DNA from 2 places in the Solibacillus sp. FSL R7-0682 genome. Region 1 is predicted to be linked to the other one. Evidence: predicted binding sites of a transcription regulator. Region 1 holds the regulator's gene; the other holds the start of a gene.
What was found. The regulator NrdR, encoded in region 1, represses ribonucleotide reductase genes. The targets are predictions, from matches to a motif close to AACACNATATATNGTGTT.
Positions count from the first base shown of each region.

Region 2: the regulator NrdR is predicted to act here: its motif matches at 2,335-2,352, upstream of MKZ17_RS08005 (vitamin B12-dependent ribonucleotide reductase).

Region 1 covers NZ_JBBOUI010000001.1:1,092,004-1,097,147, forward strand. The annotation lists gene coaE (dephospho-CoA kinase) at 1-450, shown strand, start outside; gene MKZ17_RS05595 (glyceraldehyde-3-phosphate dehydrogenase) at 661-1,680, shown strand; gene nrdR (transcriptional regulator NrdR) at 1,879-2,346, shown strand; gene MKZ17_RS05605 (replication initiation and membrane attachment family protein) at 2,365-3,747, shown strand; gene dnaI (primosomal protein DnaI) at 3,750-4,691, shown strand; gene thrS (threonine--tRNA ligase) at 5,039-5,144, shown strand, end outside.
Region 2 covers NZ_JBBOUI010000001.1:1,567,798-1,572,941, forward strand. The annotation lists gene gcvPB (aminomethyl-transferring glycine dehydrogenase subunit GcvPB) at 1-714, shown strand, start outside; gene MKZ17_RS07995 (rhodanese-like domain-containing protein) at 856-1,236, opposite strand; gene MKZ17_RS08000 (lipoate--protein ligase family protein) at 1,390-2,169, shown strand; gene MKZ17_RS08005 (vitamin B12-dependent ribonucleotide reductase) at 2,413-4,980, shown strand.

The sequences.
Region 1 (5,144 bases):
GAAGCATTTGGTCAGCAAGTTATTGCGGAAGATGGCTCAATGGACCGTGCGAAAGTAGGCTCGATTATTTTTCATGATGAGAGTAAGCGTGAGGTTTTAAATGCAATTATTCATCCAGCTATTCGCGCGGAAATGCTACGTCAACGTGATGAACATTTAGCAAGTGGTGAAAAGACAGTTATTATGGATATTCCGCTATTATTTGAAAGCAAGCTACAGCATTTTGTAGATAAAATTTTAGTCGTTTTTGTTTCAGAAGAAGTGCAATTAAAGCGCCTAATGGCACGAAATGGTTTTTCGGAGGAAGAGGCACGTGCTCGTATTGCAACACAAATCTCTGTAGCTGAGAAAGCGGCTAAAGCGGATGCAGTCATCGAAAATGATGGGACTGTGGAAGAAACAGCTGAACAATTGGAAACTCAATTACGCGATTGGAATGTAATAAAATAGAGGTGAAAAGCCAGTGAAAAGTATTATACTTTTCACTGGCTTTTTCTTACTTAATACAGCAAATTATGTACTGAAATGAGCATACTATTATCAGAAAATAACAACTTTTTTTATGTATGTGAAATATGTTCACCTTTATAAAAAATGTGTTATACTAATGAGCGAATAAAGAAAAATGAACAAATGTACTTTTAGGAGGATTTATATAATATGACAGTTTCTATTGCAATTAATGGTTTTGGCCGTATCGGTCGTATGGTGTTCCGTCAAGCTATGATGCGCGGCGATGTTAATATCGTAGCGGTAAATGCTAGCTATCCAGCTGAAACGTTAGCACATTTGATTAAGTATGACACAAATCACGGTATGTTCCCTGGTACAGTTGAAGCTATTGAAGGCGCTTTAATTGTAAATGGAAAACGTGTTGAGCTAGTAAGCGAGCGTGATCCATTAAAATTACCTTGGGCTAAAATGGGTGTAGATATCGTAATTGAAGCTACTGGTAAATTTAATGATCGTGACAAAGCGGCAATGCATTTAGAAGCTGGTGCGAAAAAAGTTATTTTAACTGCTCCTGGTAAAAATGAAGATATTACAGTCGTTTTAGGTGTAAACGACGATAAATTAGATTTATCAAAACATGATGTTATTTCAAATGCATCTTGTACAACAAACTGCTTAGCGCCAGTAGCGAAAGTATTAAACGATGAATTCGGTATCGTAAACGGTCTAATGACAACAGTTCATGCATACACAAATGATCAAAATAACATTGACAACCCACATAAAGATTTACGCCGTGCACGTAACTGCGCATCGTCAATTATCCCAACTTCTACTGGTGCTGCAAAAGCATTGCGTTTAGTGTTACCAGAATTAGATGGCAAAATTCACGGTATGGCATTACGTGTACCAACACCAAACGTTTCTTTAGTAGACTTAGTTGTAGACCTAGAAAAAGACGTGACAGTTGAAGAAGTAAATGCTGCATTTAAACAAGCTGCTGAAGGTAAAATGAACGGTATTTTAAACTTCTCAATGGAACCATTAGTATCTTCTGACTACAATACAACAACGTACTCTTCTACTGTTGATGGTTTAACAACAATCGTTTTAGGTGATCGTAAAGTGAAAGTAATCGCTTGGTACGATAATGAGTGGGGTTACTCTGCACGTGTTGTAGACTTAGCAACAAAAATCGCAAATGAATTAGCGACAGTACACGCTTAGTTTGCTTTCATTAGCCTTTTTTCAGAAATGATGATTTGTTTCTGAGAAAGGCTTTTTCTTATTCGCATAAAAGGGAAGTTATTTATATAGTAAACAATAAATCTTAATGGAATTATTTGTACGCGTAGGAATCACTATTTCATACGCGTTGTTTTTGTTATAATACCTATATACTAAGAAAATTCAGGAGAACAAACTATGAGATGTCCAGCTTGTCAATACAACGGTACACGTGTTGTAGATTCAAGACCTGTCGATGATAATAAAGAAATTCGTAGACGTCGTGAGTGTGAGTCATGTGGCTTCCGTTTCACAACGTTCGAAAAAATAGAAGAGACACCATTAATTGTCGTTAAAAAAGAAGGCTCACGCGAAGAGTTTAGTCGTGAAAAAGTGTTGCGTGGACTTATTCGTGCCTGTGAAAAACGACCTGTCCCATTAGAGCAACTTGAAGAAATTGTATTAAGCATTGAAAAAGAATTACGCCGTATCGGAAATGCTGAAGTTCGCTCTGAAGATGTTGGGGAAATGGTGATGGATCACCTAGCAAAAGTGGATGAAGTAGCCTATGTTCGCTTTGCATCCGTTTATCGACAATTTAAAGATATTACTGTATTCATTGAAGAGTTAAAGGAAATTATGACACGCCAATCGAATGGAAAATAACAAGGAGGGGGACAAAAAATGGTTCACTTTAACGAATTACAGCCTACGGATCATTTTGAAATAACGCTCCCTCACGCATTATCTACAAATGAACGTCAATTATTAACATTATTTTATCAACCATTAACAGGTCCAGAGCCAATTAGTCTTTATTTAACACTTTGGGCGGAAGCAGAAAGTCAAGTGCCTCAGCAATATACTCATTATTATTTAATGAATGTATTATCAGTGCCATTAAAAAAGATATTTGAAGCACGGATTGCATTAGAAGCTATTGGCTTGCTACGCACATTTAGAAGAGATATTGACGAACAGCGTCATTTTATATATGAGCTCGTTCGTCCATTAGATGCACCGAGCTTTTTTAAAGATCCACTTTTATCGATGTTTTTATTTAGCAAAATTGGCGAAGCTCCGTATAGGAAATTACGTCAGCGTTTTTTAATACAGCCAAGTAAAGAGCATTTTGAGGAAGTGACACGAACATTTATTGATGTGTATCGCCCAGTTAATAGTAAATTGCCGGTCGATAATTATTCAGAAATACCTGTTCAACAATCTGATTATCCTTTTCACTATACCCAATTTGACTTTAACTTATTGCAGGCCGGTTTATCTGAACAGCTAATTCCTAGGTCAGCATTAACTGTAAAAGCAAAGGAAATGATTGCGAAGCTTGCGTTCTTATATCAACTTACACCTTTACAAATGCAAAAGGTTGTAATTGCAGCGTTAGATGATCAAAATAAGTTAACGACTACACGCTTGAAAAAGGAAGCGGCTGATTATTATAAGCTAACTGTTTCAACTGACGCACCGGCTTTAGTAAAAGTGTTTGACACAACAAAACAAGAGACGGCTAGCACTGAAAATTTAACGAAAGAGCAAGAGCTCCTTCAATATTTGGAAACGACGCCTCCAGTTCAAGTATTACGAGATATTAATGATGGGAAGGAGCCAATTCCTTCTTCGATTCAACTTGCAGAGGATTTAGTTGTTAAGTATGGCATGCCAGTAGGAGTCGCAAATGTACTATTAGAATACGTTATGCTTTCTACAGATATGAAGCTGCCTAAAAGCTACGTTGAGAAAATCGCAGACCATTGGAACCGTAAGCAATTAAAAACAGCGAAGGAAGCAATGGATTTAGCGCGCCAAGAGCGAGATAAATATGCACAGTGGAAGCAAGACAGTACGAATGCTAGTACAGTTAAACAACCAACACAAACAGCAAAAAAGCAATCGTATAATCGGAAAAATGGTCGTGATGAGCAAATTCCTGACTGGTTTTATAAGCGTAATGAAGAAGCTCAGCCAGCAAGTGATCATGCGGTCAACTTTGAAGAAGAGCGTTTGAAGATATTACAAAAACTTGGTCAACAAGATAAGGCAGGTGAATAACGATCGAACCAATAAATGAACAATTAAATCAAATTAAGAAAAAGATGCCATCGTTTGAAGAACGATTTGAAGCAATGAGACGAGCAACAATCGAGCATCCAAAAGTACAACAATTTTTACAAGAGCATGAACAACAAGTCACAAAAGAGATGGTCGATATTAGTTTACCGAAATTATATGAATATATTAATCAAGCGACTACTTGCTGTGGCTGTGGTGATACGAGAAACTGTAATAATTTATTGCAGGGTTATGTTCCGAAGCTATTTATTACACGCAATGTAATAGATATTACGTACGTAGCATGTGAGCAAAAAATGCGTGAAGATGAACGTCGAGAAGTTGCTAATATGATTTCAAGTATGCACATGCCAAAAGACGTATTAAAGGCTACATTAAAAGACTTAGCGATTGACAATCATTCCCGTTTAAGTATTGCCGATCAAGCAGCAGAATTTGTAGCATACTATAAAAGTACAGGCAACCTTCCAAAGAGAGGTTTTTATTTATACGGTCCATTTGGAGTGGGTAAATCCTTCGTACTAGGGGCAATTGCAAATGAGCTAGCTTCTTTAAAGGTAAAATCGGTTGTCGTATTCGTTCCGGAGTTTTTACGAGAAATGAAAAATGCGATAGGCGACAATTCATTAAATGAAAAAATTGATTATGTGAAAAAGGCACCTGTATTAATGCTAGATGATATAGGAGCAGAAACGATGTCTGCTTGGACAAGGGACGAAATATTAGGGACGATTTTACATTATCGCATGAGTGAAGAGCTTCCGACATTTATTACCTCTAATTTTGATTATGCTGGCCTTGAGCATCATTTAGCACAATCACAACGTGGAGATATAGAAGTTGTAAAGGCGGCGCGTATTATGGAGCGTATAAAGGCCGTGACTATTCCTGTGCAAATAGATGGGATTAATCGGCGCAGTTAATTGTTAAAAAAATTCTTTTTTTCTCGGTTGCATTTCCTGAAAAACGGGCGTATACTTTTTTAGTAATTAATATAACTAAATGCTTAGAAAAGGACAACAAGTTTTACGAACTAGCTTTTAGAGAGGGGAGCCACGGCTGCAAGCTTCCTAGCACAAGCGTAATTCTTTACTACCTTGGAGCAGTGACGGGGCAAATCCGTCATCGTTTCTCAGTACGTTAACTGACCGAGAGCTTCTTATTCGTCATGGACGAAGAAGGAAGAAGGGTGGCACCACGAGCATACAGCATCGTCCCTTTACCAGGGACGGTGCTTTTTATTTTGCTTAAAATTAGAGGAGGAAACATTATGTCAGAAATGATCAAATTAACTTTCCCAGATGGCGCTGTAAAGGAATTCGCTAAGGGAACTTCAACTTTAGATGTGGCAGGCTCAATTAGCCCGGGTCTAAAAA
Region 2 (5,144 bases), 480 kb from region 1:
GTTATGAGTAAGGCACGTCCTGGCGATATGGGCTTTGACTGTGTACACTTAAATTTGCACAAAACATTCACAGGTCCACACGGTGGCGGTGGTCCAGGTTCTGGTCCAGTAGGGGTGAAGGCAGATTTAATTCCTTTCTTACCAAAGCCAGTATTAGTGAAAAAAGAAGATGGCTCATTCCACTTTGATTACAACCGTCCGCAATCAATCGGACGTGTGAAACCATTCTATGGAAACTTTGGCATTAATGTACGTGCTTATACGTACATTCGTACGATGGGTCCAGACGGCTTAAAAGCAGTAACTGAATATGCTGTTTTAAATGCAAACTATATGATGCGTCGCTTAGAAGAACACTTCGATCTTCCGTTCAACCGTCATTGTAAGCATGAATTCGTATTATCAGGTCGTCGTCAAAAGAAACTAGGTGTTCGTACACTTGATATTGCTAAACGCCTTTTAGACTTTGGCTACCACCCACCAACTGTGTACTTCCCGTTAAACGTAGAAGAGGGAATTATGATTGAACCAACTGAGACGGAATCGAAAGAAACGTTAGATGCATTCTGTGATGCGATGATTCAAATTGCGCAAGAAACAATTGATAATCCAACATTAGTACAAGAGGCACCGCATACAACTGTCGTCAATCGACTAGATGAAACACGTGCTGCTCGTACACCGATTTTACGCTATACGAAGCAAGAAGCGTAATATGAAGAAATGAAGAAAGGCAGGGGGGAATCTCCTGTCTTTTTTTTAGTAGAAGTTAGACTTCTTACAATTTTCTATATAATAGTAGAAACTCCAAATAAAAAGCCGTCCCACATGGATAATGTAGGACGGCTGAAGAAATTATTTTGATTTAACTTTACCTGTCCAAGTTTTAAACCCACCTTGAAGTTGGTAAATTTGTGTGTAGCCTTTTTTCTTTAAGTTTAATGCAGCACGAGAGCTACGACCAGAGTTTTGGCAGTAAAGATATACTGGTAGATCTGGACGAATCTCCTTATGACGTGTGTTAAATTGTGTCATAGGGATGTTACGAGCGCCTAAAATGTGTCCTGCTTCGAATTCTTTTGGTTCACGTAAATCAATTAATTGTGCTTTACGGTAGCCTTCAATAAATTGCTCTTGTGTTAAGTTTGTTACGGCTTTTTTTAAGCGTAGTGAATTTACTACTACATACACTACGATGACTGCTAAAATAGCTAAAATCGTGTATAAAATTGTCACTGCAATATTGCCCCTTTCTTTCTCTAGTTCTATTATAAAAGATGAACTAGAGATAGTCGAGTCAGTTTGTAAAAATGCATTAGTGGAGGCGAGTATATTTTGAAAAAACAATGGTATTTTATTAATTCAGGCCCATGCAGTCCATCTTTTAATATGGCCTTGGATGAAGCGTTACTTGATTGGCATAGTGAAGGTAGTATACCACCAGTCATTCGATTTTATGAATGGAATCCTGCGACACTTTCAATCGGTTATTTTCAGCAAGTTGCACGTGATATTAATATGGAGACGATTAATGAGAAAAATTTAGGTTTTGTACGCCGTCCAACAGGTGGACGAGCAGTTTTACATGATCAAGAACTTACTTATTCGGTAATCGTATCAGAAAACTATCCAGAAATGCCTGCAAGCGTCACAGAAGCATATCGTGTCATTAGTGAGGGTCTTTTATTGGGATTCCAAAAACTAGGCTTAGAAGCGTATTTTAGCGTACCTGATACGCAAGAAAAATTAGATGATTTGAAAAAACCAAAAAGCGCGGTTTGTTTTGATGCACCGAGCTGGTATGAACTTGTTGTTGAAGGTAAAAAAGTAGCGGGTAGTGCGCAAACACGTCAAAAAGGTGTTATTTTACAACATGGTGCCATCTTATTAGATTTAGATGAAGAGTTATTACTTTCAGTTTTTAATTTTGATTCTGAAATATCGAAAGAAAAGATGCGCCAAAAGTTACCAGAAAAAGCAGTAGCCATTAATCAATTAACAGAAATAAAATTTACAATAGAACAATGTATGGAAGCATTCTCAAAAGGATTTGAAGAAGCACTACAAATTAAACTCATTCCGTATAAGTTAACAAATGAACAGTTACAATATGTTCAAGAAATTGAACGAAAAAAGTATTTGACAGATGAATGGAATTTCAAAAAATAAAAACGAACATCTGTTTGAAAATTTTTTTTGGGACTCGAAACGTTGATATTAGTGGACTTACTATAAAAAAAAAAAAATCAAGCCCTTGTTTGAAAAAAATATATGTTGTAATCTTTTTTAAGTAAATAAATTGGACTCAACATATAGTTTAGTACAAAAGAATCAAACACAATATATAGTGTTTGATTCTCATTTTTGTTGGGAAGTTTAACAATATTCAATCGTTCAAAGGGGGCTTTTGTGATGGCAAGTGTAGTAGAGCAAACCATCCCAGTCGATCAATTAAATCAAGATATTAAGGAATTTCCGCAAGTGCATCCAATTACACCGGATATGCACATTACCCATAAAGGGGTATCTCGTCTTGTAATGATCGACCGTTATTCTTTTAAGGACACGGAAAAGAAAACATTAAAAGCAGGTGATTTTGTTGTACTAACTGTAAAACAAGATCCGAAATTCCCTGCTCGTGGGTTAGGCATTGTACAATCAATCGACCACGAAAACAAAACCGCATCAATTTTAATAGAAGAAGATTATCGTCATGTGCTAGAACCGGACGAGCAAGTAACGGGTATTATTGTCCGTTCACTTGATATTATCGAAAAACCATTAGAAATTTATTATGAGCAAATTGCTAAACGTAATGCAACAGGGCTAGCTTCAGTAGAAAAAACACCAGAGAAACGTCAAGAATGGTTTGAAAAATTTTACGAGCAACTTGTAAAATTAAATTTCATTCCAGCTGGTCGCGTAATTTACGGTGCTGGCTCTGAAACGGAAGTTACATTCTTTAACTGTTATGTTATGCCATTTGTGGCTGATTCTCGTGAGGGCATTAGTGATCACCGTAAGCAAGTAATGGAAATTATGAGTCGCGGCGGTGGTGTTGGGACAAACGGTTCAACACTTCGACCACGTAATACGTTAGCGCGCGGTGTAAATGGTAAATCATCAGGTTCTGTTAGCTGGTTAGATGATATTGCAAAGCTAACACATCTAGTTGAACAAGGTGGTTCAAGACGCGGTGCTCAAATGATTATGTTAGCGGATTGGCATCCAGATATCGTTGAATTCATCATTTCAAAAATGCAAAATCCACGTATTTTACGTTATTTAATCGAAAATACAACAGATGAATCAATTATCCGTTTAGCAAAAGAAAAATTAAAATTCAAGCCTTTAACACAGCAAGAAGATGCAATGTATCAAGGTATTGTAAACTATAAAAACATCGAAGGCTTCGGTGGGTTTAACGAATCGATTATCCGTGATGCAGAAATGAAGCTTCGTGATGGTGGAACATATTCGGTGCATAACCCAGAGTTTTTAACGGGCGCTAATATTTCAGTTACATTAACGAAAGAGTTTATGCATGCAGTTGAAACGGATAGTGACTTCCCATTACGCTTCCCAGATGTTGCAAACTACACACCAGAGCAAATGAAGGATTACAACGAAAAATGGCATGAAGTAGGCGATGTTCGTGAATGGGAAAAGCTAGGCTATCCAGTACGTACATACCGCACAATTAAAGCAAAGGATCTTTGGAATTTAATTAATATTTGTGCGACTTATGCTGCGGAGCCAGGAATTTTCTTTATCGATAATGCAAACGATATGACAAATGCAAAAGCATATGGTCAACAGGTTGTAGCAACGAATCCGTGTGGTGAACAACCTCTTGCGCCATACTCAGTATGTAACTTAGCTGCAGTGAACTTAGCGCAGTTTGCAAATAAAGAAACAAAAACAGTTGATTTTGATGCGTTACGTAAAACTGTAAAAGTTGGCGTACGTATGCAAGACAACGTTATTGATGCAACACCTTACTTCTTAGAAGATAACAAAAAGCAAGCACTAGGCGAACGCCGTGTAGGTCTTGGCGTTATGGGACTTGCTGACTTACTAATTTATTGTGAAAAAGAATACGGTTCAGAAGAGGGCAATCAGCTTGTCGATGAAATCTTTAAAACAATTGCAATCGCTGCATATGAACAATCGATTGAATTAGCAACAGAGCGCGGAAGCTTCCCATTCTTAGAAGGTGAAACAGGCGAAGAAACAGCTCGTTTACGTGAAGCATTTATTAATACTGGCTTTATGAAAAAAATGCCAGAGCATATTCGAGAAGGGATTATCGCAAGTGGTATCCGTAACTCGCATTTATTAACAGTTGCTCCTACAGGAAGCACAGGTACAATGGTTGGCGTGGCAACAGGTCTAGAGCCATACTTCAGCTTTACTTACTACCGTTCAGGTCGTTTAGGTAAATTTATTGAAGTAAAAGCAGAAATCGTAAAAGAGTACTTAGATGCAAATCCAGGTGTAGATGAAAACAATTTACCAAGTTGGTTCAAATCGTCCATGGAACTATCTGCAGAAGCCCATGCGGATGTACAATGCATCATCCAAAACTGGATTGACTCATCAATTTCTAAAACTGTAAATGCACCAAAAGGCTACGGTGTAGAACAAGTACAACAAGTGTACGAGCGTCTATACAAAGGCGGCGCTAAAGGTGGTACGGTATATGTAGATGGCTCTCGTGATACACAAGTATTAACGTTAAAAGCAGAAGAATCTCATTCAGATGAGCAATTAGAATTTGAAGAATTAAAGCAAGCTGAAGAACAAGTGAAGCGCCAAGTCGTATTAGTGGATACAATTAAGCCATTAACAGATACTGACGTAACAATTGGCTCTGAAGTTGGTAATACTTGCCCAGTTTGCCGTCAAGGTACGGTAGAGGAAATGGGCGGCTGTAACACATGTACAAACTGTGGTGCACAGCTTAAATGTGGTTTATAAGGTGTACGTTCAGAAAGTAAAAGTTACACTATGTTATTAAAAGTTTAAGAAAAAATCCTGTATTGTTTAAATTGCACCTTCACTTGTTAGACATATCTAACAAGTGAAGGTGCAGTTTTTTTAATTTACTTTTAAAGATAATTGTAGTGATATGGGTGTTGATC